DNA from 3 places in the Exiguobacterium sp. UBA3491 genome. Region 3 is predicted to be linked to each of the others. Evidence: predicted binding sites of a transcription regulator. Region 3 holds the regulator's gene; each other region holds the start of a gene.

What was found. The regulator LexA, encoded in region 3, represses DNA repair genes until DNA is damaged. The targets are predictions, from matches to a motif close to CGAACATATGTTCG.
Region 1: uvrB (excinuclease ABC subunit UvrB) is a predicted target of LexA. The motif match lies at 3,252-3,265, and genes of this name have one in related genera.
Region 2: B4F99_RS05050 (DNA polymerase thumb domain-containing protein) is a predicted target of LexA. The motif match lies at 6,872-6,885, and genes of this name have one in related genera.

The regions. Positions count from the first base shown of each region.
Region 1 covers NZ_DFQK01000028.1:45,879-55,805, reverse strand. The annotation lists gene uvrA (excinuclease ABC subunit UvrA) at 1-1,229, opposite strand, end outside; gene uvrB (excinuclease ABC subunit UvrB) at 1,231-3,198, opposite strand; gene B4F99_RS10020 (PDZ domain-containing protein) at 3,405-4,568, opposite strand; gene B4F99_RS10015 (S41 family peptidase) at 4,603-6,027, opposite strand; gene B4F99_RS10010 (M23 family metallopeptidase) at 6,121-7,497, opposite strand; gene ftsX (permease-like cell division protein FtsX) at 7,538-8,437, opposite strand; gene ftsE (cell division ATP-binding protein FtsE) at 8,427-9,113, opposite strand; gene cccB (cytochrome c551) at 9,308-9,682, opposite strand; gene B4F99_RS09990 (YitT family protein) at 9,798-9,927, opposite strand, start outside.
Region 2 covers NZ_DFQK01000015.1:24,381-34,307, reverse strand. The annotation lists gene B4F99_RS05090 (iron-containing alcohol dehydrogenase) at 1-268, shown strand, start outside; gene B4F99_RS05085 (EAL domain-containing protein) at 323-1,285, opposite strand; gene B4F99_RS05080 (DUF1294 domain-containing protein) at 1,463-1,726, opposite strand; gene B4F99_RS05075 (TPM domain-containing protein) at 1,744-2,484, opposite strand; gene B4F99_RS05070 (LemA family protein) at 2,481-3,074, opposite strand; gene B4F99_RS05065 (undecaprenyl-diphosphate phosphatase) at 3,182-4,018, opposite strand; gene B4F99_RS05060 (ZIP family metal transporter) at 4,350-5,162, opposite strand; gene B4F99_RS05055 (YolD-like family protein) at 5,214-5,543, opposite strand; gene B4F99_RS05050 (DNA polymerase thumb domain-containing protein) at 5,527-6,849, opposite strand; gene B4F99_RS05045 (pentapeptide repeat-containing protein) at 7,026-7,664, shown strand; gene B4F99_RS05040 (MBL fold metallo-hydrolase) at 7,713-8,468, opposite strand; gene B4F99_RS05035 (arsinothricin resistance N-acetyltransferase ArsN1 family A) at 8,529-9,017, opposite strand; gene B4F99_RS05030 (1,2-dihydroxy-3-keto-5-methylthiopentene dioxygenase) at 9,143-9,679, opposite strand; gene B4F99_RS05025 (methylthioribulose 1-phosphate dehydratase) at 9,696-9,927, opposite strand, start outside.
Region 3 covers NZ_DFQK01000012.1:220,785-230,711, forward strand. The annotation lists gene dhaK (dihydroxyacetone kinase subunit DhaK) at 1-524, shown strand, start outside; gene dhaL (dihydroxyacetone kinase subunit DhaL) at 549-1,151, shown strand; gene dhaM (dihydroxyacetone kinase phosphoryl donor subunit DhaM) at 1,144-1,512, shown strand; gene B4F99_RS04195 (hypothetical protein) at 1,600-1,872, opposite strand; gene glpK (glycerol kinase GlpK) at 2,006-3,508, opposite strand; gene B4F99_RS04205 (MIP/aquaporin family protein) at 3,552-4,253, opposite strand; gene B4F99_RS04210 (metal-binding protein) at 4,440-4,910, opposite strand; gene lexA (transcriptional repressor LexA) at 4,942-5,556, opposite strand; gene yneA (cell division suppressor protein YneA) at 5,768-6,055, shown strand; gene B4F99_RS04225 (YneB family resolvase-like protein) at 6,101-6,754, shown strand; gene B4F99_RS04230 (DUF896 domain-containing protein) at 6,868-7,104, shown strand; gene tkt (transketolase) at 7,384-9,372, shown strand; gene B4F99_RS04240 (YneF family protein) at 9,496-9,726, shown strand; gene B4F99_RS04245 (ABC transporter transmembrane domain-containing protein) at 9,847-9,927, shown strand, end outside.

The DNA.
Region 1 (9,927 bases), on a different contig from region 3:
GTCGGACAGGCTTTCTTCGCCATGTAGCCTTCCATCTGTTCCCGGATATAATCAGACGATGTTTCCTTGAAGCGACGCTGTAAGTTATTGAGGACCCCTTCGAAGTAGAGGTTCGTGTTCCGGACCATGCCGAAGTCGTTCTCATAACGGAAATGAATCTCTTCCTTCGTGTTTCCGTTCAAGATCGTTTCGCGATGTTCTTCTGACAATTGTTCGAACGGTGTATCCATATCGATTTTGAAGTGGTCACAGACCGCTTTGAGCAATTGTGGATAATACTGCGAACTCGTCGGTTCCCACGCCACGATCGCTCCTTCGTTCAAAGACTTATCGGGATGCGGTACGACGAGATCAACATCGACTTCAAGCTTCGTTCCGAGTCCGTCACATGACGTACAAGCACCGAACGGTGAGTTGAACGAGAACATTCGTGGTTCGAGTTCGCCGATCGAGAAACCACAGATCGGACAAGCGTGATGTTCACTGAACAACAGTTCGTTGCCGTCCATCGTATCGACGATGACCCGACCGTCCGCGAGGCGAAGTGCAGTCTCCAGTGAGTCCGCAAGACGGGCTTCGACGTCTGGTCGCACGACGACACGGTCGACGACGACTTCGATCGAGTGCTTCTTGTTCTTCTCAAGCGTGATTTCTTCGGCGAGATCCATCGTCTCTCCGTTGACACGAACGCGGACGAAACCTTCCTTCTTCAAATCGTCGAGCACTTTGACGTGCGTTCCTTTGCGTCCGGAAACGATCGGCGCGAGAATTTGCAGACGGGTCCGTTCCGGCAACTCCATCACTTGGTCAACCATCTGACTGATCGTCTGACTCGAAATCTCGATTCCGTGATTCGGACAGATTGGTTTACCGATCCGTGCGTATAACAGACGCAAGTAGTCATAAATCTCTGTGACCGTTCCGACCGTCGAACGAGGGTTTTTACTCGTCGTCTTTTGATCGATCGAAATTGCCGGACTCAGTCCTTCAATCGTATCGACATCCGGTTTATCCATTTGTCCGAGGAACTGGCGGGCATAGGCAGACAGACTTTCGACATAACGCCGTTGTCCTTCAGCATAGATCGTATCGAACGCAAGCGACGATTTCCCTGACCCGGACAAGCCCGTCAAGACGACGAGCTGATCGCGGGGGATTTCGACATCGATGTTTTGTAGATTATTGACGCGAGCGCCTTTGATGATAATCTGATTCTTCTTTTCTCCCAACTTAGGCACCTGCTTTCAATTCTAATATGAGGTCGCGGAGCTCAGCAGCTCGCTCGAACTGCATGTCTTTCGCCGCTTGACGCATCTCTTGGTCAAGCTGTTCAAGCAACGTTTCACGCTCCGGTTTTTTGAGTTTGTTGAACTTCTCGAGTTTTTCGACGGTATCGTCGTTCTCGATTGTCGTACTAATGACACCACGCACGTCTTTTTTGATCGTCTGCGGCGTAATGCCATGTTCTTCGTTGAACGCCATCTGGATCGCGCGACGGCGTTCCGTCTCATCGATCGCCCGTTGCATCGAATCGGTGACTTTATCGGCAAACAAGATGACGTGTCCTTCCGCGTTCCGCGCCGCCCGACCAATCGTTTGAATCAGCGAACGGTCCGACCGGAGGAAGCCTTCCTTATCGGCATCAAGAATCGTCACGAGTGAGACTTCCGGAATATCGAGTCCTTCTCGTAATAAGTTGATCCCGACGAGGACATCATATTTCCCGAGTCGTAAGTCACGGATGATTTCAATCCGTTCGAGTGTCTTGATTTCCGAGTGCATGTAGTTGACCTTGACACCATTCTCTTTCAAGTAATCGGTCAAGTCTTCTGCCATCTTCTTCGTCAGTGTCGTCACGAGAACACGTTCGTTCTTCGCGACCCGGTCACGGATGTTATCCATCAAGTAATCGATTTGTCCCGTGATCGGATGAATCTCGATCGTCGGATCGACGAGACCGGTCGGACGGATGATTTGCTCGACCATCTCTTTCGAATGTTCGAGTTCATACGGTCCTGGTGTCGCCGAGATATAGATCGCCTGACTGATTTTTTCCTCGAACTCCTCGAACCGTAACGGACGGTTATCTTTTGCCGACGGAAGACGGAAACCGTGATCGACGAGGACTTGTTTCCGCGCCTGATCTCCGTTATACATCCCGCGAATTTGCGGCAGTGTGACGTGTGACTCATCGGCAACGAGTAAGAAGTCCTTCGGGAAGTAATCAAGCAACGTATACGGTGTTGCCCCTTCCGGCATCAAGTTCAAGTGACGCGAGTAGTTCTCGATTCCGGAACAATAGCCCATCTCACGCATCATCTCAAGATCGTAGTTCGTACGTTGTTCGAGCCGTTGCGCTTCAAGCAACTGATTGTCTTCGCGTAACTTCGCAAGCTGCACTTCAAGTTCCTTCTCGATGTTCGCGATCGCTTTCTGTAGACGGGTATCCCCCGTCACGAAGTGGGACGCCGGGAAGATCGAGATGTGCTCGCGGTCCGCGACGATCTCACCTGTCAGCGGATCCATGTCACGGATCCGTTCAATCTCGTCACCGAAGAACTCGACCCGGACACACTGTTCGTCGCGTGACGCCGGGAAGATTTCGACGACGTCTCCGCGGACGCGGAACCGTCCACGCTGGAAGTCGATGTCGTTACGCTCATACTGAATGTCGATTAGACGACGGAGCATCTCGTTTCGCCCCATCTCATTGCCGACACGCAGTGACAAAACGTGGTTGTTGTACTCTTCCGGGTTACCGAGACCATAGATACACGAAACGGACGCGACGATCAAGACGTCCTCCCGTTCGAACAAGGCGGACGTTGCCGAGTGACGTAGTTTATCAATCTCGTCGTTGATCGAAGAGTCCTTCTCAATGAACGTATCCGTCGATGGGACGTACGCTTCCGGTTGGTAATAATCATAAAAACTAACGAAGTATTCGACCGCATTGTTCGGGAAGAATTCCTTGAACTCCGAGTAGAGTTGTCCCGCTAGTGTTTTGTTGTGGGCAAGGACGAGCGTCGGTTTCTTGATTTCCTTGATGACGTTCGAGACCGTGAACGTCTTCCCGGTACCGGTCGCCCCAAGCAACGTCTGATGTCGTTCGCCTTGTTTTAGCCCAGTCACCAATTTTTCGATTGCAGTCGGTTGATCACCGCCTGGTTCAAATGGTGAAACGAGTTCAAAATCCATCGTTTGCTTCCCCCTCATCACGTTAAAAAATCTATTTTTATTGTACCACTTTACGAACAAACATTCGATTATGAAGTGCTCCTTTTAGGAAGTTACCCTTTTTTTCGAAAATGCAAAAGTTTCTTTTTGCTTCGAGTGTTGATCCTCGATTTTTCTGCCAACAAAAAAATCCCCGTCACGGCTGTTCCGTGACAGGGATGTACTCGTTAATGTAAGGACCGCACTTTAGTGCGACCATGGACCGGCTCGTTGACGAACAGGATACCAAGTTCATGATGATCTTGTTCATAAAAAGCACGTTGCGCAAACCGGATGTCACCGTTATGGTTCATGACTTCAAGACGCAGATACGGTTTGTGTTTTTGGATGGCTTCGTAGAACGATGCTTCCGAATCGACCTTCTCACCATTGACCTTATAGATCGCTTCACCTGGAATCAAGCCCATCTCAGCAGCCGGTTTATCAGGTAGCGTTCCAAGAATGACGGCACCACGCGTTCCATTGAGGAACAACGGTGTCTGTGCCCGGTTCAAGCGTTTGACCCGCTGATGCAACAAGATATGCAGCACAAGCAACAAAACGATCCCGTACAGCCATTCAGCTTGTCCGGTGACGTATGCAAGAACCGTCAATAGAATCGCGACGAGGCTCGTGATCAAACGTCCTTGAACGAGCGGACGCATCAATTCTTTCGGCAACTTACCCGTAAAGAGGAAGCTGAAACCGATCGGTAACCAAAGCACGATCGGAACAAGCTCTGGGAAGCTGTAACGTGGCCACCAGGCTTCAAGCACGTCACCCGGAACAAAGACGAGCAAAGGCAATAGCCAAAGCTTATTTGCCGACAGCCCACCGATGAAGCGACCGCGCTTCGAGACGACGAGTGACGGTGACAGACGCCGCTGCCCGCGCCACCAGACGAGGAGACATTCCGCGACGAGCGTCAACGCCGCAAGCAATAAAACCATCTTCGGCTCGACCGCTCGGATCGAGTCAAGACGTGAATCCATCACGAACCAGCCGGTCAGTCCAAGCAAGACGATCGGCCAGAGCGGTACGTTCAAACGTACGATACCAATCAACAGCAGGACGCTCGAAAGTCCGAGTAACAATAGAGCGTATTGCGGCGTCAGCGTCAATCCGAGCCATCTGCTGACGACGGACAAGACGAGACCGACGAGTAGACCTGGTAAAAGTGTTTCGAGGACATCGCTTCGTTTGCCGTGTGTCCGGGAGCGAAACAATCCGCGTTCCCGTTTGACACGCCGGATGCCGATGACCCAACTGACAAGGAGTGCTAACCACAAGGTCGGACTGGCGATGAGACTAATCGCGGTCCAACCAATTTCATCGAGTAATTCCACGCGCATTCAGACCTCTTTCCATTCCTTATTATTATTATTATTATTGTGCAGCGACCTCGAGTGCTTTTTTCCGCTGGACGTCATTCTTATCGTCCTGGAGTTTCTTCAGGAGACGCGTCTCCATCTCACCCGCTGTCTGCTGATCGATTTTTCCAGTGACGTCAAGTTTCGCGTCCTTTTGCAAAGCCTCGACAGCTTGTTTCATCGTGTCACCGAAATAGCCGTCCTGTCCTTTTGGCTTATAACCGATCGCTTCGAGGACAAGGTGGGCATTCTCGACTGATTTTCCGTAATCGCCGACAGCGAATGACTTTTGATCAGTCAGAATCTTCGTGACGTTGAAGTACGCCGGTTGTTTGACTTCGACCGTCGGCTTGACCCCTTTTTTGTGGATCCAGTTCCCGTTTGGTGTCAGCCATTTGTTCGTCGTTAACTTCAGGTCGCTACCGTCCTTCAAATCATACGCACTTTGGACGATCCCTTTCCCGAACGACTTCGTACCGACGACTTCGGCGCCAGCTCCTTCCTTCAGTCCGGCTGCAAGGATCTCGGACGCTGAGGCCGATCCGCCGTCTTCTAAGACGACGATGTTATATGGTTTCTTCTCGTCTGCCTTCCCGAATTCCTGCTGGCGCTCGCCTTTATTGTTCTCGACCTGATAAATCGGCACGTCTTTCGGAATGAACGGAGCGATCATTTTCGAGACAGCCGTCAAAAGACCACCCGGATTTCCGCGTACATCGATGACGAGTCCATCAATGTTCTGACTCTCGAGTTTCGTCAACCCCTTCTCGAACTCTTCTGCTGTCGGTTCCGAGAACTGTGTTACTTGTAAGACACCAATCTTCTTGCCGTTGACATTCTCCGTTGACGTATAGACCGTCTCGATTGGAATCGTATCGCGTTTAATCGTGATCTCCATCGCGTCTTGTCCGCTACGCTGAATCGTCAGGACGACATTCGTTCCTTTTTCACCACGAATTTTTTTAACGGCTTGATCCGTCTTTTGACCTTTTGTCGACTTACCATCGATTTCTAGGATGACGTCGCCTGGTTTGATACCAGCTTTTTCAGCAGGTGATCCTTTGATCGGCGAGACGATGACGATCGACTCACCTTTTTGTTCAAGCGTCGCACCGATCCCTTCGAACGAAGACGACAGATTCGTGTTGAACGAGGTCGTTTCCGACTCATCCATATAAACGGAATATGGATCGTTAAGCACTTCTGTCATGCCAGATAACGCACCATCGAGTAACTCTTTATCTGTCACGTCTTTTAGATAATTTTGTTCGATCATCTGCCGGACCTGGTCGATTTTTTTCCAATCACCAGTCGCATTCGAAGATGATGACTGCGTTGCAACGGAATCTGTTCCGCCAGCCGCTAACATACCGACGGCACCTGCCCCTAAACCAAGCCCGAAGGTACTGACCGCAATCACTGCTGTTGTAGATTTTTTCACGCTTGATTCCCCACTTCCATTAAAAACGCATTATTTTTTTCAGTATAGCAAAAAAAGATAGGTTACCCTATCTTTTCAGTATTCTGTGGGATGTCAAAAGATGTACGGTGCTGGGTCAACTGCATTCGGTTGTCCGACTGCCCACTCTCCCTTATGCAATTCGAAATGCAAATGCGGACCTGTCGACCAGCCCGTTGTACCTAATGTACCGACTGTCTTACCCGGCATGACCGTTTGACCGGCGGAGACGCTGATCGAATCGAGATGTGCATAGACGGTCGTGTAGACCTGTCCATCGATCAAATGCGTCACCATGACGACGTTCCCGTAACCTGTTGCACTACCGGCTCGTAGAACGATACCACCTGCCGCCGCATGGATCGGTGTTCCTTTTGCATTTACGAGATCAATCCCTTTATGAATCTCCGGCTTTCCTGTCAACGGATTGTTCCGGGGACCGAACGGCGACGAGACATATCCTTGAACCGGTAAATGGAACGGACGACTCGTCACGGCATCTGCCGGTTGCTCCGGTGTCGCAGTCGGTGACTCGACTTCAGGAATGATCGGTTCCGCACTTGGAGCATCGGATTTTTTCTTTTTCGCCTCTGCCGCACGTGCCGCTTCTGTCGCTTCCGCTTGACGTTTTGCTTCTGCTGCCCGCGCCGCTTCTTCCGCTTTCCGTTTCGCTTCTTCTTTAGCTTTCCGTTCGGCTTCTTGCAGGGCAATCAATTCATTTTGAATCAGACGGCGCTGATCCGCGAGAATTTCTGCCTCCTCGGCTTTAGAGAACTGCTCTTGTTGCAGTTCCTTGACCTTCGTGTTCAACTGGACGACGAGCTTACGCTTCAGTTCGGACTCTGCGATGATCCGCGTCTGGAGCACAAGGAGCTTGCGTTGTTCCCGTTTCATGCTTTCAAGCAATAGTGCTTGTTCCGACCGTTGTTCGCTCAGTTGTTTGACGTTCCCCTTGTAAGCTTGTAAGACATGATCATCTTGTTTGATGATCTCACTGACCGTACTGAAGCGCGAAATCAAATCACCAAAGTCTTTTGCGTCGAGCAAGACCTCGATGTATTTGACGTCTCCTTTTTGCTGGACGGCACGCAATCGGCTTCCAAGCAACTCTTCTTGCTGGTGCAGTTCCTTGAGCGTCTCGGAAATCGCTGCTTCCGTCAGACGCAATTGTTCTTTAGATGCAGTAACAGCCGCTTGTTGATCGGCTATCTTAAGCGCTAAATCATCCAAACGGCTGTTGACTTCATTCAGTTGCGCACGGGCTTCCTTACGCTCCTGTTTCGTCAAGATCAACTTCTCTGATGTCTGATTCTGTAATCGTTCCATCTCTTTCAGACGGCTTTCGACCTCCTGTTGTTCCTTCAGCAAATCTTCTTTAGACGTGGCATCAACGGACACACTAGTTCCAATCAAAGCTAAGCTCAGGACGGCAGAATAGAATCGGACTTTCATGAGAAGCATCTCTCCTCTATTTTATTTTTGAGTAACTGATTTAAATCTTCAAGAAACGACCGAGTGATGTCGTTGATCCCCATACACCGATGAATGCACCGAGTCCGAGCAGGATTAAGACGACTTGTGCCGACAATTCACCTGGTGGAATCAACGAGAATATTCCCGCATTCACGGTAGAAAGTTGGGGTTGGATCGCATTGTAGGAGACTTCATAACCGAAGTAGACGACGACGATCGGAATGATGGCACCTAATATGCCCATCAATAATCCTTCGACGAAGAATGGGGCACGGATGAATCCGTTTTTCGCTCCGACGAGGCGCATGATCTCGATTTCCCGGCGACGGGAGAAGATCGTGACTTTAATCGTGTTCGAAATGAGGAACATCGCCATGAACGTCAATCCGACGATCAGGATGATTCCACCGATCCGAACTCCTTCAAGGAAGCTAAACATCTTTTTAACATATTCCTTACCGTATTCGACACTATCTACATTTTCCATTTTTTTGATGGAATTTGCAAGTGTTTCTGTCTCTTTTGGTGAGGTAGCTTTGACGATATACCGGTCATGAAGCGGATTATCCTTTTCAACCGACTGGTAGGCCTGGGAACCTTCGCCAAGTTGCTCCTTGAAGCGGTCCAGTTCTTCTTCTTTCGAACTGTAACGAACGGAGTCGACACCCGGCATCTGCTTGAGTGCTTCACCGACTGAATCGATCTTCGACTGGTCTGCTTCTCGTTCGACGAACACTTGGATTTCAACGTCTTTTTCGACGTTATCGGAAATCTTGTTGACGTTGAACATGAGCATCGCGAATATTCCTACGAGAAGTAACGTGACGGTAACGGCACTGACAGAAGCGAATGTCATCCAGCCGTTCCGGACGAGACCTTTTGCCCCTTCCCGTAAATGACGGAATCCATTAAACTTCATAGCCGTACATTCCTTTCTCTTCGTCTCGGACGATTTTTCCTCCATCAATCGCTAAGACACGATGACGCATCTTGTTCACGATGTCCCGGTTGTGTGTCGCCATTACGACCGTTGTCCCACGGCGATAGATTTCTTCGAATACTTCCATGATCTCCCAGGCTGTATCCGGGTCCAGGTTTCCAGTCGGCTCATCGGCGATGACGAGTGACGGACGGTTGACGATGGCTCTCGCGATCGAGATCCGTTGTTGTTCGCCCCCAGATAATTCGTCCGGATAGTTGCGCTCTTTATGCTTGAGCTTAACGAGATCGAGTACTTCGAGTACTTTCTTCCGGATTTGTGCTTTGTCTTCCCCTACGACTTCTAGCGCAAAGGCGACATTTTCATAAACCGTCAGTGACGGGAGTAATTTAAAATCTTGGAAGATGACGCCGATTTGGCGACGAAGTTCGGGGATTTGACGGTTCTTCAACTTACCGACTTCGATTCCTTTAAACAAAAATGAACCGCTCGTTGGTTTCTCTTCGCGGTACATCATTTTCATGAATGTTGATTTACCCGCACCCGACGGACCGACGATATAGACGAATTCGCCTTGATTGATCGTCAAATCGACCTCACGGAGTGCCGTGACGCCGTTCGGATAAATCTTACTGATTCGTTGCATCTTGATCACGTACTTCACATCCTTACTTATTTACTGATGCTGAATGAATAGGTCCAAAAACCTACCGACCACCATTATAACAGGGACAAAATTGAACGCACATTACAATCAAATGTCATTTCAGACGATTATACCATAAAAAAGAGGCACGAATGACGAACACATGTCGTGTGTGTCATCTCGTACCCCATCATATCCCATAATCATTTTTTAGCAGCGAGCCAGTCGGAAACAGCCATGATTTCTTTATCATCTTTCAGGATACCTGCAGGCATTTGCCCTTTCCCGTTCTTGATGATTTTTTGAATCTCTTCTGAAGAATATTTCGAGCCAACCTTCGTCAAATTCGGTCCGACGTTTCCTTCAAGGTTTTTACCATGACACGTCGCACAGTTTGTTGCGAAGATTTTCTCAGCATCTACACCGGATTGTGTCTTCGACGAATCATCGTTCATCGTTGACTCTTCCTTCGTGCCTGACGATGAATCATCAGAACTCGAATCGTCACTACCACCACATGCCGCGAGCGCAAGTGTCGTTCCTAAGCCTAACGCGAGTAACAAGTTTTTCAGCTTCATCCGGATATCCCCCTCTTGTAAGTATCTACATAAACGCTACTGACCTAGTTAGAGTATAACCGTTATCCGGAGGAGTTAAGCGTGATTTCACAAAAACTTCACGTTTCAAGAACGATTATGGCACATTACGGTAGCGTTTATCGTCTGTAAACCCGAGTCCGAGCACCTCATGGGCTTCACTGACGACGAGGAATGCCGATGGATCGATGTGTTTGACGATTTCTTTGAGCGTCGTGATTTCCCCT
Region 2 (9,927 bases), on a different contig from region 3:
GCACGGGAGTAAGGTCGGTTACGGACTACTCGTTCAAGAGAAGTTACTCGGACATGATGATGATTATGCAGAGTTGCGTGACTATCTTCTTGCACAAGAGCAGCCGACGGCACTCGCAGACTTCGCATTATCGCTCGATGTCGTCGAAACACTTGCTTTACGGACATCGAAAGAGGAATTGTGTCGTCTGTTGCGTCCGATCGTGTCAATGGAACAACTAGTGGATGCTATTACACGGAACGAGACGGTTTTCGTTTCGACGACTTAACATAAAAATACACACATGTGCCGAATAATCATCAAACGGTCCATGTGCGTATTTTTATTGTGCTTTCGCAAAGCGAGCGTAAGGAGCAGGGCGACCGAGTAAGTATCCTTGACCAAGATCAAAGTCGAGTTCGCGGCAAAGATCGAGTTCTTCTTGCCGTTCGATGCCTTCCGCTAAGATTTGAATCCCCATTTCTCGTGTCAGATGACGGGCTTTCCGTAAAAAGGCTTCGTTTTCTGGATTCGTATCGCAGTGATCGATGAAGGAACGATCAATTTTAATATAATCCGGTTGAAGCAAGGACAACATATCGAGTGTCGAGAAACCAGCGCCGACATCGTCCAGTGCTACTTGAATGCCTTGCTTTTTATACTGTTCGAAGACGTGTTTCAAATGGTTGACGTCTTCAATTTTTTCCGTTTCGACGACTTCGAAGACGAGCCGACTCGGATCGACTTGATAACGTTCGACGATCTCAAACGTATGGCGCAGGCAGTACTCCGGATTATAGATCGTCGAAGGGAGAAAGTTGATGAACGTTTTTGTTGTGCCACCGATATGATGCGTCGCACGGATGGCTTCTTCACGCGCCCGCTGATCAAGACGGGAATGAAGCCCCATCTTCGAGGCAGTGGAGAACAGGACACCCGGTGAGATCGGCGTGTTGTCATCTGCTGCGCGCAGTAAGGCTTCGTTCGCAACGAGGATATTTTGTTGAATATCATAAATCGGTTGCAGATGGCTTGTCATGACGCCGTGCTGGATAAAATCAATCGCTGACCGATGCTTTAGCTGTTCTAAGAGTGCTGAAGCTAGGATAGGTGCTGTCACATAACGCGATTGTGTGGCGCGACAGGATACGGGATAATCCGCTACACGCAAAAGCGACGTCAGTAACTGTTCGAGTTGTTCGAATGATTGATAGGAATAGATTTCTGGTGTTGGTGACTGGATATGGAGTGCTCCCGCTTCAATAAAACGGATTGATGTCGTGCATTCGGCGCAAGGATGCCACATAAAAAGATGTCCACCTCTCGATACATCAAAAGATGTATTAATTAAATTGGTTAAACTCTTTACCCTGAGAGAAAAAGAATTTAAACCTATCTTTTATAATCATTGACCTCATCCCAAAAAGAGAAGGGAACGACGGACACATTTCCGTACGTTCCCTTCTCTATCGGTCACATTCTTTCATTGTGAAGTGTAAAATATCCAGAAAGCGAGATGCAACACAGCTGCAAGCGGCACCAGCCATTGGAATTTCGCTTTCCGTGTCTTATGCCGGACTGTATACATACCAATCCAAGAACCGAGCGCACCACCGAGGAAAGCAATCGTCAATAGTGTCGCTTCCGGTGTCCGGTAAGCATGTTGTCGTGCTCGACGTTTATCCTGCCACATCGAGCCAAATCCGATGAGTGTCAGGAGGATGTAATAACCTAAAATGATCCTCATGAAAACCGACTCCTTTTCTAACGTTCGGCACCGCCGCCGCCGGAACTACCGCCGCCACCACGACTGCCGCCGTTTCCACCACCGCCACCGCGCATGATCGCGGAAAAGATGTTCAAAATCGCAAAGAAGAACATACCGCCGGTGAACTTCATATCGAGGAATAACAAGATCAGCAATCCGGCACCGATCAGAATCTTCGTCCACAGCGGAAGCCCCCCATCATTTTGGGATTTCGGAGGATCTTGTGACTCAAGCGACTGATCCTTTGAAATGACACTGACGACAGCTTTATATGTTTCAGTCGCCGCTTTTCCATACTCGCCATTCTCTTTATAAGGAACCGCGTATTGATCGAGGATGCGCCCAGCCGTGATGTCCGTCAGAATGCCTTCTAGTTTATAACCGACCTCGATCCGGAATTGCCGATTCTTTTCGTTCGGAGCGACGACGACGAGTACCCCATTGTCTTTTCCTTTTTGACCGATGCCTTGTCGCCGGAATGTTTCATTGGCGTAAGAACTTAAGTCCTGTCCCTTTAGATCGGGAACCGTCTTCAGCACGACTTGTGCTGTCGTGTACTGTTCCAGCTCCTGACCGAGTTGCGCGAGTTCGGCTTCTTCCGAAGGAGTGAGCAGCTGAGCATCATCCTGGATGAAAAAAGCTGCTCCCGTTCGTTCTGAAACGGCACTAGCTGTCGGAACGAAGAGGAAGAAGACGAGGAACGCGCTCAACAGAAGTCGCGTCCACCGCCGAATCATTTCGAATCACTGTTAAAGTCGACAATCGGATTTTCTCGGTCGCTGTCTGAAATCTCGTAATACGGTTTTTTCTCGAATCCGAAGGCGGAGGCATAAAGTGCTGTTGGGAAGCTCCGACGTTTTTTGTTATAAAGCGTCACGGCATCGTTGTAATCCTTGCGGGCGATCCCGAGACGATTTTCTGTTCCTTCCAGCGTGTCCATCAAGGATTGGAATCGTTCACTTGATTTTAGTTCCGGATAAGTGGTTTGCAAAGCAATCAATCCACGAAGCGAAGACGTGACTTGTTGATCGGCTTCAATCCGTTGTTCGGTTGACGCGGCGCGCGCAAGACCAGCTTGAGCTTCAGCGACTTTGCCGTACACTTTTTCTTCTTGACCCGCGACACCTTTGACCGTTTCGACGAGGTTCGGAATTAAATCCGCACGACGCTTGATCTGGTTATCGACTTGCGACCATTTATTCGATACATCTTCTTCTACATTGACGAGGCTGTTGTATTGGCCGATTGCTAAAAACGCAATCACGACGACGACAACGACTCCGATGATTAATGGGAGTTTTGATCGACTCCGACTTCTGCGTGCCATATGGCGTTCACTCCTTTAATTATGTCTCATCCCTATATACCCTTAACCGAGTGAATTAGTTTCAAAAAAATAAAAAACCGTCAGCTAAAATAGCTAACGGTTAGGACTTACATGTAGACGATGACAGCAAGAACGGCTGCTAAGACGAGGCGATAGATCGCGAACGGAACGAGTTTAATCTTGTTGATCAGTTTCAGGAAGAAGCGAATCGATAAGAGGGCAAACACGAACGATGCGACGAATCCGACGGCATAGAAGCCGAAGTCGCCTGGATTAATATTATCCCAGTTCTTAACGAGTGAGAGGAAACTAGCACCGAACATGATCGGTACAGCCATGATGAACGTGAAGTCGGCTGCCGTCCGGTGATTCATCCCGAGGAAGACACCTCCGGAAATCGTTGAACCAGAACGGGAGAAGCCAGGCCAAAGGGAAATACATTGGAACAGACCGACGAGTGCTGCTTGGCGATATGTAATCTGATCAAGCGATGTCGTTTTTGGTTCCTTTGGTCCGAGTTTGTCGGCTGCGATCATCAAGAGAGCACCGACCGCAAGTCCGATGATGACCGTTTCGATCGAGAAGAGGTTCTCATCGATGAAGTCCTCGAATAACAACCCGAGAACAGCAGCAGGTAATAGACCAATCAAGACGTGACGTAGTTTTAACTTGTGTGTCCCCGTCGCATCGTGCTCTCCTTCGATCTTATATAAACCGATCAAGCTGAAGAGGCGTTTCCAAAAGACGACGATGACAGCTAGAATCGATCCGAGCTGGATGACGACCTTAAAGGTGTTCGCCGAATACTTACCAAGAAATTCTGTTGTTTGTAACCACATGTCATCCACGATGATCATATGACCAGTCGAGGAGACAGGTGCGAATTCCGTCATCCCTTCGACGAAACCGAGTAAAAGAGCTTTCAAGAGTTCAATGATGTGCATGGTAATCTCCTTCTATAATGATGTGCTATGTAAAAACATATCATGTTTTATTCTTGTGAGATAGAACCAATCAGAATATCGGGCGCAGGTCTGAGGGAACGTGACCAATCTGATCCGTGAATACGCACTTCGATCATAGAAAGCAAGAGAGACGAAATACTTAGGACAGCAACGCAAACTTCAAGACGAAGTTTGTGTGTAGGACGGCATCTTGAATAAAATCCTCCGCTTATCACACAAGGTCAGGACAACTTCAAATCGAATAATGATTCGAATGGGAATGGATAAACGAGCAGTGGAGGCTTCAATCCACTGCTCGTTGCTGTTGAGCTCAACCTAAAGCGACATCGAGAATCATCATGACCGTGAAACCGACCATTAGACCAAGTGTCGCTAAATCGGATCCGTTCTCTGCTTGTGATTCCGGAATCAATTCTTCGACGACGACGAAAATCATCGCTCCGGCAGCGAACGATAATGCATACGGCAGAAGCGGTTGAACGAAGAAGACAGCCGCCGCACCGACCATCGCAGCAATCGGTTCGACGATTGCTGACAATTGACCGTAATGAAAGGCGCGCCGGCGCGACATCCCTTCACCGCGTAACGGAATCGATAACGCAGCACCTTCGGGCATGTTTTGAATGCCAATCCCGAGTGCGAGTGTCAAAGCCCCGGCGACGGTCGCTCCGTCCATATTCAAGGCAGCGGCACCAAAAGCGACACCGATCGCAAGACCTTCCGGAATGTTATGCAACGTGATCGCAAGAAACAGCAACGTCGTTTTCTTAAGTCCTGTTGAAGGACCTTCAGCTGTTTCAAGTGGTGCGGATAAGTGCAAATGCGGTGTGACGAAGTCAAGGAGACGGACGAAAAATCCACCAGCGAGAAAACCGATGGCGGCAGGAATCCACGCGATGCCACCGTCCTGCTCCGTGAATTCGATCGCTGGGGCGAGCAAAGACCAGAATGAAGCGGCAATCATGACGCCGGCTGCAAAACCAAGCATCATGTTCATGACGCGTTTTTCAATCGTTGTAAAGACGAAAACGAGTGCCGCACCAAGTGCGGTTAATCCCCAAGTCATCATACCGGCAAGTAATGCTTGCACGACGACGGGGAGGGAAGTGAACCAATCCAACATGACTATTCCTTCTTTCCGGGCACGATTTAAAGCGGCGATCTGTATGAAAGCTTACCCGTTTTCGATCCGAACGATTCGTGTGAAGGAGATTTCTACTACAACACGACCACGCAGAAAGAGAACGGAACGTTCAGGCTCTAGCCGTTCAACAAAACCGACGACCGTCACGTAGCTACTTTCCTTATAATACGTGATTTCGAGTTCGTTTCCTTCTATTAAAGCCTCTTGAAGTAAAAAGTGCCACGATTCTTGCAGTTGTTCATCGATTTCAGGCAAGTCGAGCTGATGCATTTGGACATAATACTCCCGGAGCAATTGCAAGTGCTCCGGCATGAGAAAAGGGATCCACTTTAAATTCCCTCGATCACGATACGCTGTCATGAAGATCACCTCCTGGATGACCGCCAACGAAACGAAGCCGCCGTTTGGCGACGCTCGTATCGAGAAACGAGACAGCGAGACGAATCGTTCCTTTCCCGTAGCGGAGGTTAACGATGTCCATTGCTTTTAATAAGCGCCGCCGTTTCCAAAGTCGTGTATTATCCTCGAACAAGGATAATTGTAAGGTACCTTGATCGGCAGTCAGATGACCCACTGCGACAGATAAAAAACGAACAGGTTCTCCGTCCAGCCAATTCGGTTCGAATAATTGTAAGACATGACGCAGAATGATTCGCTCATCGGATGTCGGATAAGGCAACCGGACTTGACGCGAGAAGCCACTTCGGACGACGTTTCGAGAATAACGGACACCGATATGAACAGTCCAACCGACTTGATTCGAAAAGCGGCAACGTGCGGCAACATCCTGCACGAGTTCGTTGAGCACATTCCGGATACGTTCGAATTGATAATAGTCCTGCATCAAGGTCACACCGTGTCCGATCGTCCGTTGAGGGGCTTTCTCGAACAAATGGCGAGGGGGAAGCAGTGTCGGTGACGCGTCAAGACCCCAAGCGTGGTGCCACAATTCGGCGCCGATGACACCGAAGCGTTCATGTAACTCTTCGACGGGGCGCATGGCAAGGTCACCGATCGTTTCAATCCCCATCATCTGCAGATGTTGTTCCATGCGGTGTCCGACTCCCCACATCTTCCGAATCGGAAAATCATGGAGACGTCGTGCGACATCAGCGTATCCACATTGTGCGATGCCTTCTTTTTTCCCGATTAAGTCAAGCGTCAGTTTCGCGATGACGTTATTTGGACCAATCCCGATGCGGACATGAATGCCGGTCTGCTTCAGAATCGCTTCTTGAATCTTTTTGGCAGCTTGCAGATCGGAACCAAACAGGCGATCGGTTCCAGTCATGTCAATGAAACTTTCGTCAATCGAATAGACACGGATCGCTTCAGGTGGGGCGAATTGGTGCAGGACATCCAGGACACGAATCGACGTTTTCATATAAGCGAGCATGCGCGGTTCGACGAGTTGAATCGTACGACGAATGGCGTAGGGTAATTGCTCGATTTCGTACAGTCGACCGGCTGTCTTGATTCCAAGCGCTTTTAAGGCGGGAGTAGCGGCGAGAATGACGGATCCGCTTCGTTTTAAATCGGAGACGACCGCAAGACGTGTCGTTAAGGGAGGGAGATTGCGATACTGGCATTCACAGCTGGCGTAGAAGGAAACACTGTCAACACAAAAAATACGTTTATTCTGTGGTAAAACGACGGAAGGAAACATTTGAATCACTCCTTTACATGAAAGAACATATGTTCTTATTTTGATTTTCTTTGACTATAGCATGGTCTCAAAGTGTCTCAAAATAAAAAACTGTTGAAAAAAGAGGGATTTCGAACGATTGACCCTTATGCAAAAGGAGTTTGATACACTAAAGGAGAGAAAAAGGGGGAATTTTTATGAAAGAGATCGTTATCCGTTTACCAGAATTACCGAAAACGCTTCAAGCAGAGACGTTCGATCAAGTCGAAATCGACGATCCATATCTGAAAGGAGCACGTTATGAAAAGGAGTCGATGCCTGTCGAACTGACGGAGCGTATCGATGCCTATCAAGTATGTTTTCAAAATGTCTCGTTCGCGAACCTCACCTTTGACCGCGGTTCGTTCGAAGATATTCGTTTCGAGCAATGTGACTTAACAGGATGTCACTTCCAAGAAACCCGTTTTCACCGCGTGTCTTTCGTCGGATGCCGGATGACGGGTGTTCAGTTTGAAGATTGTACGCTTGATCATCTGACGATCGAAGAAGGACTCGCAGACTATGCCCAGTTCATTCGTAGTACTGTCCGTCATCAGCATTGGAGTGAAACGACGATGAAAGAAGCACAGTTCTTCGAAGTGAAACCGACCCATTGGAAACTCGAAGCGGTCCGGCTTACTGATAGCCAATGGATTGAAACACCATTAAAAGGTCTTGATCTCCGGCAGACGGAACTCTCTGGTATCACAATCGATCCGCGATTTTTACCGGGCGCAGTCATTACGGAAGAACAAGCAGTCGCCTTCGCTCGATTATTAGGATTGGTCATTCCATGAAAAAAGTCTCTTTTCGATGAATTTCGAAAAGAGACTTTTGATTTGTTCTTAAAATGACATCGTTTCGCCATCTTCCGGAATGAGGAAATGGGCAGAGAGGTGGAAAGCAGCTAAAAAGTCAGCAATCATGTCGCGCCGCAGGAGACAGTGATTGACGGACTCGAGGTGCGAGACGATGATCGTTGCTTCCGCTGCTGCTTCGTGTACGGCAAGGAGATCACGCTGCGACATCGTGATCGGTTCTCCCGTCAGGAACTGGGCAGCCCCACTGTTGACGACGATGATATCTGGTGTATGTTGTTCAATCGCATGCGCGACCTCGTCACACCAAATCGTATCACCTGCGATATAAAGCGTCGGTTCGTCCGGATGCGTGAGGACGAGTCCGGAGACATGTCCCATTCGTTCACCGATTTCACCGACACCATGCTGTCCACCTGTTCGATGGACCTGGATATCACCGATCGTCACACCGGAATCGAAGGAAGAGACGTTCGTGAAGCCGGCTTCTCGGATTTGCCGTGCGTCTTCTTCTTGCTGCGCATAGAATGGCAAATGCTTGGGTAGAAATTGTTTTGCAGCATCATCGAAATGATCGGCATGCAGATGCGTGACGAAGACAGCGTCAGGATCGAGCAGTGTCTTAACATCGACCGGTAAGTCGACGAGTGGATTGGCGACGGCATTCGGCGTTTGACCGAAAGGAGGTAAACTGCCTTTTTCGCCGAGAAACGGATCGATCAGTAAAACTTGATTGGCATACGTGACGACAAGCGTTGCATTACGAATTTGTTGAATATCCATTAGGTTCATCCTCTCTCAATGACTCGGATTGACTATTCCCCGTCTGGCATTCAATGAATCCTATCGTAAGCGTTTCTCCATCGCCATGACGTCGACGTATTCGCCGTTCAAGCGACCTTGTTCCTTAAATGTCCCAACAATCCGGAATCCGGAACGGATGTAGAGCTTTTGTCCGATTTTATTGAACGGGAAGGTAAAGAGGATCAGCTTATGCATCTGATGATCGCGCGCATGTTGTTCGGCAGTTTCTAACAACTGTGTCCCGATCCCTTGTCCGCGATGTGTTCGAGTAATGTAGACGGAAATCTCACCAACTGTCGCATAGACAGGACGCGGGTTATACGGATCAAGAGAAATGAAGCCGAGGACACCTGTCTCATCTTCTGCGACATATCCAGCGTAGCGATGCGTACGCTCTGCATACCACTGGGTCATGAACGATAAATCTTTTCGATCCGTCTCAAGCGTTGCGATTCGGTCTTCGATGCCTTCATTATAAATGGATAGAACAGCGGGTAAGTCATGTTCCGTTACAGGACGAATATGCATGTTGCTCACTCCCCAATCGCTTTTCCCTCATTATATCTGTTACGTGTCGATGTAGTGATATGTTTGTGAGATAAGAAAAAGCGCCGATTCTCCTTATATAGAAGAAATCAACGCTTTTGTCGTTCTTAAGAGACCGTGGATGTCTCGTTCTCGTAAATTGGAACCCAACCATCCGTCGTGACGAAAATTCGAACAGCGACGACTTTCCGATCCTCTTGGAGCGTAAAGTAGTGGCGTGTATTGACAGGAACAGAAATCAAATCACCAGGATTGAGTTCGATGTTATAGTAGCCGACTTCTTCGTCTTTGATCGCGAAGACGCCGTGACCGCTGACGATGAAACGGACTTCATCATCCGTGTGATGATGTTCTTTCTGGAAGTTGACGAGCAACTCGTCAAGGTTCGGTGTCGTATCCGAAAGTGAAATGATATCAGCTGTCTGATATCCACGACGTTCTGATACGTCTTTGATTTCTGGAGCGAACGTATCGAGAATCGTTTGTTTGTCGGCATCCGTCAGTGTGAAGTTCTCGACGAGAGGTGCTGGTAGTTTTGAGACGTCCCATTGTTCGTAAAGAACGCCGCGCGATGCGAGGAAGTCAGCGACTTCCGTTTGATCCGTATACCGTGTGTTTGTTTCTTGGAATAAGACTGTTGCCATGAGATGATTCCTCCTTTTAATAGATAGATTGACGGCATGATTGCAACGTCAACGTATAGTTGAATAAAAACTCGAAGGCTTCGAGGTGTTTCTTTGCTTCAAAGGCGGTCGGTGCCCAGACCGTGATTCCGTGATTGCGAATCAGGACGGCACCGCTGTCCGCTGTGACATATGGCGCAAAAGCAGCAGCGAGTGTCGGGATGTCCGCGTGATTCGGAATGATCGGCACCGTGACCGTCGCATCTTCT
Region 3 (9,927 bases):
GAACTGTCTTCGTCCATAAGATTGCCGGTGCTGCAGCGGCAGAAGGAAAATCACTAAGTGAAGTCAAAGCAGTTGCGGAAAAAGTCATCAAGGGCGTTCGTTCGATTGGAATGGCACTCTCACCATGTTACATGCCGGAGAGCGGCAAGCCAGGCTTTGAGTTGCATGATGACGAGATGGAGATCGGAATCGGGATCCACGGTGAAAAAGGACTTGAACGAAAAGCAGTCGCTTCCGTTGATGCGATCGTCAAAGAGTTGCTCGATCGTTTGACGAAAGAAGTACCAGACAAAAAAGTCGCCGTCATGGTGAATGGGATGGGCGGAACACCAGAATCCGAACTGTACATCACGTATAAATATGTCGCGGAAGAACTTGAGGCGCATGGTTACGAGATTGCCCGCTCATTCGTTGGAAACTATATGACATCGCTTGAGATGCACGGGTTCTCAATCACGCTCTTACCAGTGGATGATGAACTGCTCGGATATCTCGATGCAGAAACGAAAGCGATTGGATTCTAATTCAAATAAACGGGGTGTAAAAACATGAAGTTGACGACGGAACAGTTGCAAAGCGCGCTCCTCAAAGCAGCGGAACAGATCGAACAGCATAAGAATGAATTGACGGACCTTGACCGGGAAATTGGTGATGGAGATCATGGAATTAACATGTCGCGTGGCTTCCAAGCAGTCCAGAAGACGCTAGAAGAACACGGCGAATATGAGGATTTAGGAGCTTTATCCAAAGAAGTCGGGATGACGCTGATCAAAACGATTGGTGGGGCATCCGGTCCTTTATACGGGACAGCATTTGTTAAGTTCGCCGGTGCATTCAAAGGGAAAACAGAAGTCGAAGGTGCGGATCTTGCAGACGCTTTCCGCGAAGCGACGGAAGGGATCAAATCGCGTGGGAAATCGGAATTCGGTCAAAAGACGATGGTTGATATCTGGACACCGTTCCAAGAAGCGCTCTCGCAAGAAGGGGACTTGAAAGCGGCAATCGATCAAGCGCTTGCTGATACAAAAGCGCGTATCGCAACGAAAGGGCGCGCGTCCTACTTCGGTGAAGCGACGGAAGGCGTACAGGACCCAGGTAGTTTATCGAGTGCTTTGCTACTCAGCGAAATTGCGGAGGTGCTTCATGGTTAATCTTGTACTTGTTTCTCATAGTGAAAAACTCGCGGCTGGACTGAAGGAACTGTTGGCAGAGATGGCACCGGATACACCAGTCTTAATAGCAGCCGGTCTTGAAAATGGTAGCATTGGAACGGACGCGACACGAATCGAAGAAACACTGAATACACTAGACGACGATGGAGTCGTCTTAACGGATATCGGTTCTGCGACGATGAACACGGAATTAGCACTTGAATTATACAGTGGCGAACGGACGGTACGTTTTATCGACGCACCACTCGTCGAAGGTGCTTTTCTAGCAGCTGTTTTAAGTGGACAGTCGAAATCCGTCGATGAGATTGAAGACGGATTAAAAAATGAGTTTGGCAAATAAGTAATAAATCCCCCATCGCGAATAGGCGAGGGGGATTTATTTCAATTACTTCTATTCATATTAAAACTTAGTAGAGACTCTCATGAATCAAAACGACCGGAGCCACTCTTCTAACCACTCTCTAGGTAAGCAAACTGTAGCTAAATCAAGTGTTTGTAATGCATCCAAAGAATACGTGTTATAAAGATAGAGATCCCATTGTGCATCGATATCGTTTGCTACTTCAGTCGCTTGTTCACTTAATGGATAAGTTCCACGTCCGTCAGTTGCAAGATGATAATAATCATTATGGTAGACATTGATCATATACCGGTAACACCAATCTGCCAGCTGCCAGTTCTTCATGCGTGATGTTGCCATCAAGCGCGAACTGAATGTATTCTTTTAGCTGTTGATCAGAATAAATGGTATTCATGAGGCACTTCACGCTATATTTTCTATAAGATATCAAAAACCCGGTCCCTCTGTAAAAGGGATCGGGTTATTAATTAACTTATTTCGATGGTTTAAAGACCATTGTCGCTTCCACTGCTTTTTGCCATCCAGCATAGCGTTGTTCACGATCGTCTTCTTTCATCTCTGGTTTAAACTGATGATCGAGCTTCCATTGTTGTTTGATTTCCGCTTTATCTTTCCAGTAACCGACGGCTAATCCAGCAAGATATGCTGCACCGAGTGCAGTCGTTTCGTTGATTTCTGGACGATCGACAGGAACGCCGAGGATGTCCGATTGGAACTGCATCAAGAAGTTATTGGCTACAGCACCACCGTCGACACGAAGTGTTTTCAGTTCGATTCCAGAATCTTGTTCCATCGCTGTCAACACGTCGCGTGTTTGATAAGCGAGTGATTCAAGCGTTGCCCGAACGAAGTGCTCTTTATCTGTTCCGCGTGTTAATCCGAAGATCGCCCCACGAACATCTGAATCCCAATACGGTGCACCAAGACCGACAAAAGCAGGAACGACGTAAACACCGTCTGTTGAATCGACTTTCGTTGCATAGCCTTCTGAATCTTTCGCGTGTTTCAACATACGGAGTCCATCACGGAGCCACTGGATCGCAGAACCGGCGACGAAGATAGAACCCTCAAGCGCATATTCGACTTTTCCATCAACGCCCCAAGCAATTGTCGTCAGGAGTCCGTGGTCAGAAGAAACGGCTTTCTCACCCGTATTCATGAGCATGAAACAACCTGTTCCGTATGTGTTCTTTCCTTCACCCGCTTCGAAGCATGTTTGACCAAAGAGTGCAGCTTGTTGGTCACCAGCGATCCCAGCGATTGGCACTTCGTAACCGAAGAAGTGATACGGTACCGTCTTGTCGTAGACTTCACTCGATTGACGTACTTCTGGCAACATCGATGCAGGAACACCGAGGATATCGAGCAACTCTTCATCCCATTTTTGCTCATAGATGTTGTACATCAATGTCCGTGAAGCGTTCGTGTAATCCGTGATATGCGTTTTTCCACCAGACAATTTCCAAACGAGCCACGTATCAATCGTACCGAAGAGTAATTCACCGTTCTCTGCTTGCTCACGTGCGCCTTCGACATTGTCGAGAATCCATTTGACTTTCGTACCAGAGAAGTAGGCATCAATCAAAAGTCCTGTTTTATCACGGAACTTCTGATTCAAACCTTGTTCTTTTAAGTCGTCACAGATACCAGACGTTTGACGTGATTGCCAAACGAGTGCGTGATAAACCGGTTTACCTGTTTCTTTATTCCAGACCACTGTCGTTTCACGTTGGTTCGTGATTCCGATTCCGGCGATTTGCTCAGGTTTGATATCTGCTGTTCCGAGTGCTTCAGCCATGACAGCAAGAATTGAACCCCAGATTTCGTTTGCATCATGCTCGACCCAGCCTGGTTGTGGGAAGTATTGCTTGAATTCCCGTTGTGCCGAGTTGACGATTTTCCCGTCGTGATCGAAGATGATCGCACGTGAGCTTGTCGTACCTTGGTCGAGTGCTAGGATATACTTGTTTTCCATTTCGAAATCCCCCTTGAGCGGTATGTGTTAGTGAGACGTGATCTTAGTAGATCAATTGATAGATGAACACGGCAAGCGCTCCACCGATGATTGGACCGACGACTGGAATCCATGAGTAGCCCCAGTCAGATGAACCTTTATTCGGAATCGGTAGGATAGCGTGTGCGATACGCGGTCCAAGGTCACGGGCCGGGTTGATGGCATATCCTGTTGTACCACCAAGTGATAGACCGATGACGACGACGAGTAAACCGACGATAAGTGGTTTTAAGCCGTCACCGAATGTCGTTAAACCGAGCGCCAAGATACCGAAGACGAGAACGAATGTCCCGATGATTTCAGAAATCAAGTTCGACGGCGTATGGCGAATCGCTGGACCTGTTGCGAACACACCGAGTTTTGCAGCTTGATCATCAGTCGCTTCAAAATGTTTCATGTAATGAAGCCAAACGAGAATGGCGCCGATGAAAGCTCCGACAAGTTGTCCGGCAATATAGACAGGAACGTCTGCCCACGGTAAATCAGAGTTTAAAGCAAGTGCAATTGTTAAAGCAGGGTTCAAGTGCGCTCCACTCTCAGCAGCGACGAATGCTCCTGTCATGACGGCAAGACCCCAAGCGAACGTGATGACAATCCATCCGCTGTTTTCGGACTTCGTCTTTCTCAAGACGACACCGGCGACGACACCATCCCCGAGCAGAATGAGGATCATCGTACCGATCATTTCTAGTACAAAGTTATTCATGCAAAAACCCTCCCTTTGGATTAAAGCAAATAATGGTCTTTCTACTTTAAATTACTCCGATTTGATAACGTTTTCAATACATATAATTGAAATATAGGAATGGAAATTTTTTATTTTAATGTTTAAAGATACGAAAAATTGGATAAGCAAACACCTCGTCTTGCCTGCAAGCAAGCAAAAGAGGTGTTAACGACGACGCTTTTTTCTTTTTTTAGGTCGAAACCAACTACTGGAATAATCTAGTAGGATATGAATTGTACTCGCCACCATGATACCAATGACAAAAGCGGGTAGGGAAGCGAACCAGGAATCAATGGTCTCTGACGCGATGACTTGAAAATACAAGCTGAGAAATAATAAGGGAATCACAAGTGCAGCACTATAAAGGAGTCGGATGACATCCCCAATGATCAATCCGTGTGACCAGATCGAGCGGTGGGGCATGATCTTCACATAAGGCATCCACAGGACTCGAAATGGTCCAAAGCGATAATACGGTTCTGACTTTAAATCGAGGTCAGGTGACAACCAAAGCGTACCGACAGCGATTCCGATGGCAGTCGGTAACCAATCCGTTTGTTGCGTTGCGACCGAATACGCAACGTAACCCGTCAGTGCGACGGTATTGACGGTATCATGTACGTTTCCTGAGGGCATGAAAAAAGACCAGTCGTAACTGGTCCCTCCGTCAATGAATCGTCCGATACACGCCGATTACCTTACCAAGAATGGAGACATTATCGAAATACATCGGATCCATCGAGTCATTTTCTGGTTGTAGACGTACCTGTTGATCTTCTAAGAAGAACCGTTTCACCGTCGCTTCGCTATCTTCGGTCATAGCTACGACGATTTCTCCGTTTTCTGCTGTGTTTTGTTGGCGTACGATGACACGATCGCCGTCAAGAATACCTGCGTTAATCATTGATTCCCCATCGATCGTCAACATGAAGACCGTTTCGTTTCCTACATAATGTGCAGGAAGCGGGAATTGTTCTTCGATGTTTTCAATCGCTGTAATCGGAAGACCAGCTGTGACTTTCCCGATGACGGGAACATGAACGATGGCTTCCGTGATTTCTTCAGGCTTATCAAGCAATATCTCAATCGCACGTGGTTTCGTCGGGTCACGGCGAATCATTCCCCGTTTCTCGAGTCGATCCAAATGACCGTGTACCGTCGAGCTAGACGCGAGTCCGACTGCTTCTCCGATTTCACGAACTGATGGGGGATACCCCTTCAGTTTCACTTCAGAGACGATGTAGTCGAGAATCTCTTGTTGACGCTTAGACATTTTCCGCATACGAATTGCCACCTCTTTCTGGATTGAATTTTGAAATGTAAGAATATATGTTTCTAAATTCACTATAACATAGAACAAATGAGCGTACAAACAATTGTTCGACATTTTGTGTTGACCGAACACGGGTTCTGTGTTTATTATGAGTTATGCGAACAATTGTTCCGCGAACGTTTATTCTAACTCATTCATTTCATATTTGGAGGGATTCATGATGATTCATACGATTCGTACTCATGCTTTTTCTATTCTCTTCTATGCATTAAGTATTGCCTTCGTGATCTTTTTACTCACACCACGCCCAGATGAAAAAGTAGCGCAATTGATGACGGCTTCCGTTACGGTCGATGAGAACGCTACAGTCGAACAAATTGCTGAAGTCTACAATGACGGTTCGATGTCAGATGAGGAATACGTCAACTGGTTGATCAAAAATAATGATGTTGAGACAAAACATGTCATCTCAAAAAGCAAAATCGTTGTACCAATCGCACAGCAATGACAAAATGGAAAAGTTGTGAAAGAACGAACAGGGATGTGAGGTACGATGAAGGTCGTGATTTATTGTCGAGTATCGACCGAAAAAGAAGCACAAGATAGTTCGATTGAACGCCAACGGATGGAGCTTTCGAAGGTTGCTTCTCAAAAGGGATTTGATGTCGTGGACATCGTCTCTGAAAAAGAGAGTGGATATGATGTTGATCGGGAAGGGATGCTAACAGTTCTTGATTATGTGACACGCGATACGGTAGATGCGGTCCTGGTGACAGATGATACACGGATTGGTCGAGGGAATGCAAAAATCGCTATTTTGCATACATTCAAAAAACATGGGGTCCGCTTGATGACGCTTGATTCAGATGGAGAATATCAACTTGCGGATGCAGAAGCGATGGTCCTTGAGATCGTCTCACTCGTGGAAGAATACCAACGGAAACTGCATAATGCAAAAATCGCCCGTGGCATGCGGCGAGCAGTCGAACAAGGTTTTCGCCCGGAACGAAATCTCAATCGTCAAGGAGAGAACGCAGGACGTAGTCGAAAAGACGTACCGATCGAAGAAATTGTACGTCTTCGAGAACTCGGATTGACGTTTTCTGATATCGCCATCACCTTGCGGGGGATGGGGCATGATATTTCAAAAGCAACGGTCAATCGTCGATATCTTGAATACCGCGAACTGACACCTAGCCCGGAATGAGAAGCAAGTAACCCGTCGACTGACGCGGTTAACTTGCTTTTTTTTATAAGCTCTTTTACAGTAAGAATACAATTGAACAACTCAAGTTTGAGTCATAAAGAAAGAGGGATTCCATGTTATCACAAGAACAATTAGATCGAATCAATGCATTAGCGAATAAATCAAAAGTCGAGCCGTTATCAGAAGCGGAAACGGCAGAGCAAAAAGAATTACGTGCAGCGTATCTCGCAGCATTCCGTGGATCGTTCAAAAACCAACTCATGGGCATGAAAATCGTCGATGAAGAAGGAACGGACGTAACACCAGAGAAATTGAAACAAGCACAAGAAGAAGAACGGAATAAACAATAATCGTTCGTTTCTTTTATAGAAAAAAGAGGTCTCGCGTCAAGCGGACCTCTTTTTTTGTTTAGAGCGAGTATCTTTTTTGTTTAGAGTGAGTAGGTGAGGAAACATTGTACGATAGCAATACATCTTAATAGAGGACATTCATCGATTCAGACATCCTGTATGAGTCGATAGAACGGCTATAGATAGCGCATTCATTTTAATGTGACATACTATTTAGAAAAGTTGTATCACATTTAAGAGTATGCTAAAATGAGTAGGAATTTGTGAAAAAGAGAGAGGATGATTGTTTTGACGAACATGACGACAGTAGAACAATTAGCAATTAATACGATTCGTACCTTATCGATTGATGCCGTACAAAAGGCGAACTCGGGTCACCCAGGTATGCCAATGGGAGCAGCGCCGATGGCATTCTCGCTTTGGGCGGATCATATGAACCACAACCCTAAAAATCCAGAATGGTTCAACCGCGACCGTTTTGTACTTTCAGCCGGACACGGTTCTATGCTTCTCTACTCACTCCTCCACCTATCGGGATATGATCTATCGATGGATGATCTTAAATCATTCCGTCAATGGGGATCAAAAACACCAGGTCACCCGGAATACCGTCACACGGCTGGTGTAGATGCGACAACGGGTCCACTTGGTCAAGGGATCGCGATGGCAGTTGGTATGGCGATGGCAGAACGTCATCTTGAAGCAAAATACAACCGTGACGATCTCAACGTCGTTGATCACTTCACATACGGAATTTGTGGAGATGGAGACTTAATGGAAGGTGTCTCAGCTGAAGCGGCTTCACTCGCAGGTCACCTTGGTCTTGGTAAATTGGTCGTATTGTATGATTCAAACGATATCTCACTTGATGGCGATCTCGATAAATCATTCTCTGAAAACGTCCAGAAACGCTTCGAAGCGTACAACTGGCAAGTCATTCGCGTAGAAGACGGAACGGATATCGATTCGATTTCGAAAGCAATCGCGGCGGCACAGGCAGAGACGACAAAACCGACATTGATTGAAGTCAAGACAGTCATCGGTTTCGGTTCACCGAACAAATCAGGGAAGTCGGCTTCTCACGGTGCACCACTTGGTGAAGCAGAAATCAAATTGACGAAAGCAAGCTACATTTGGGATCACGAAGAGTTCTACGTTCCTGAAGAAGTCAAATCATTGTTTGACGAGCGGGTCGTCCAACGTGGTGCTTCTGCAGAAGACGCATGGAACGAGACGATGAAACAATACGAAGCAGCGCACCCAGAATTGCATGCTGAACTCGTTCGCGCAATCGCAAACGAATTGCCAAGCAACTGGGAAGCAGACCTTCCGACATACGACTTGTCGTCGAAAAAAGCAACGCGTCAAACAAGCGGTGAAGTCTTGAATGGTCTCGCGAAGAACGTTCCGACATTGTTCGGTGGTTCAGCTGACCTTGCAGGATCAAACAACACGATGCTTAAAGGCGAAGCAGACTTCGATATCGATCCAAGCGGTCGCAACATCTGGTTCGGGGTACGTGAATTCGCAATGGCAGCAGCTGTCAACGGTATGGCACTTCACGGCGGCGTCATTCCTTACGGCGCGACATTCTTTGTCTTCTCGGATTACCTCCGTCCAGCTGTTCGTTTAGCAGCATTAATGGGACTTCCATCAATCTTCGTCTTGACGCACGACTCGATCGCTGTCGGTGAAGATGGTCCAACACACGAGCCAGTCGAACACTTGATGAGCTTCCGTGCAATGCCGAACGTCACGATCTACCGTCCAGCAGACGGAAAAGAGACGATCGCAGCATGGAAAACAGCAGTTCAAGCAAAAGATAAACCGACACTCCTCGTCTTGACACGTCAAGGTCTTCCTGAACTTGAAGGTACGACGACAGAGGGTGCTGAAAAAGGTGGTTATGTCATCGCTGGTGACGTTACGAAAGCTGATACACTCTTGCTCGGTACTGGTTCAGAAGTTCACCTTCTTGTCGAAGCACAAAAAGAACTTGGTGAATCAGCAGCTGTCGTTTCACTTCCATCATGGGAAGTATTCGAAGCACAATCAGCAGAGTATAAAGAATCGGTTCTTCCGAAACACATCACGAAACGTGTAGCAATCGAAGCAGGGGCTTCACTCGGTTGGTACAAATATGTAGGAACAGAAGGACAGGTCATCGGAATCGATCGTTTCGGCGCATCTGCTCCTGGAGACTTCCTCTTGAAAGAATACGGCATGTCTGTTGAGAACGTTTTAGCGACTGTCAAGCAACTCGGATAATCATTTCCGGAAAAACGGGTCCGATCTTACGTCGGACTCGTTTTTCATCTATTATCATCTATGCAAACAATTGGAATTATAGTATAGTAAAAAGCGACGTTTTAAGTTAGAGGAGGAAGCAACTTGGCTACATGGATTTGGATTTTAATTGCCCTTCTTTGCTTGGTAGCAGGTGTCGCCCTTGGTTTCTATATCGCTCGTCGATACATGATGAACTACTTGGAGCAAAACCCACCAATCAACGAAGATATGATTAAGACATTGATGATGCAAATGGGTCAAAAGCCATCACAAAAGAAAGTCAACCAAGTGATGCGTTCAATGAGTGGTTCAATGAAATCACCTAAAAAATAAGCTGTACGAAAGGGGACTAAATGGTCTCCTTTTTATTTGCTATTTTTTAGAAAGAGAACTAATCTAAAATGTGAGACTATTTCAAATAATCATAGGATTTAAAAAAGGGGGGAGACTTGAATGGGAGTCTTCAGGAAACTCGGTTGGTTTTTCCGACGAGAATGGAAAGCGTATAGTCTTGGGGTCATCTGTTTGATTTTT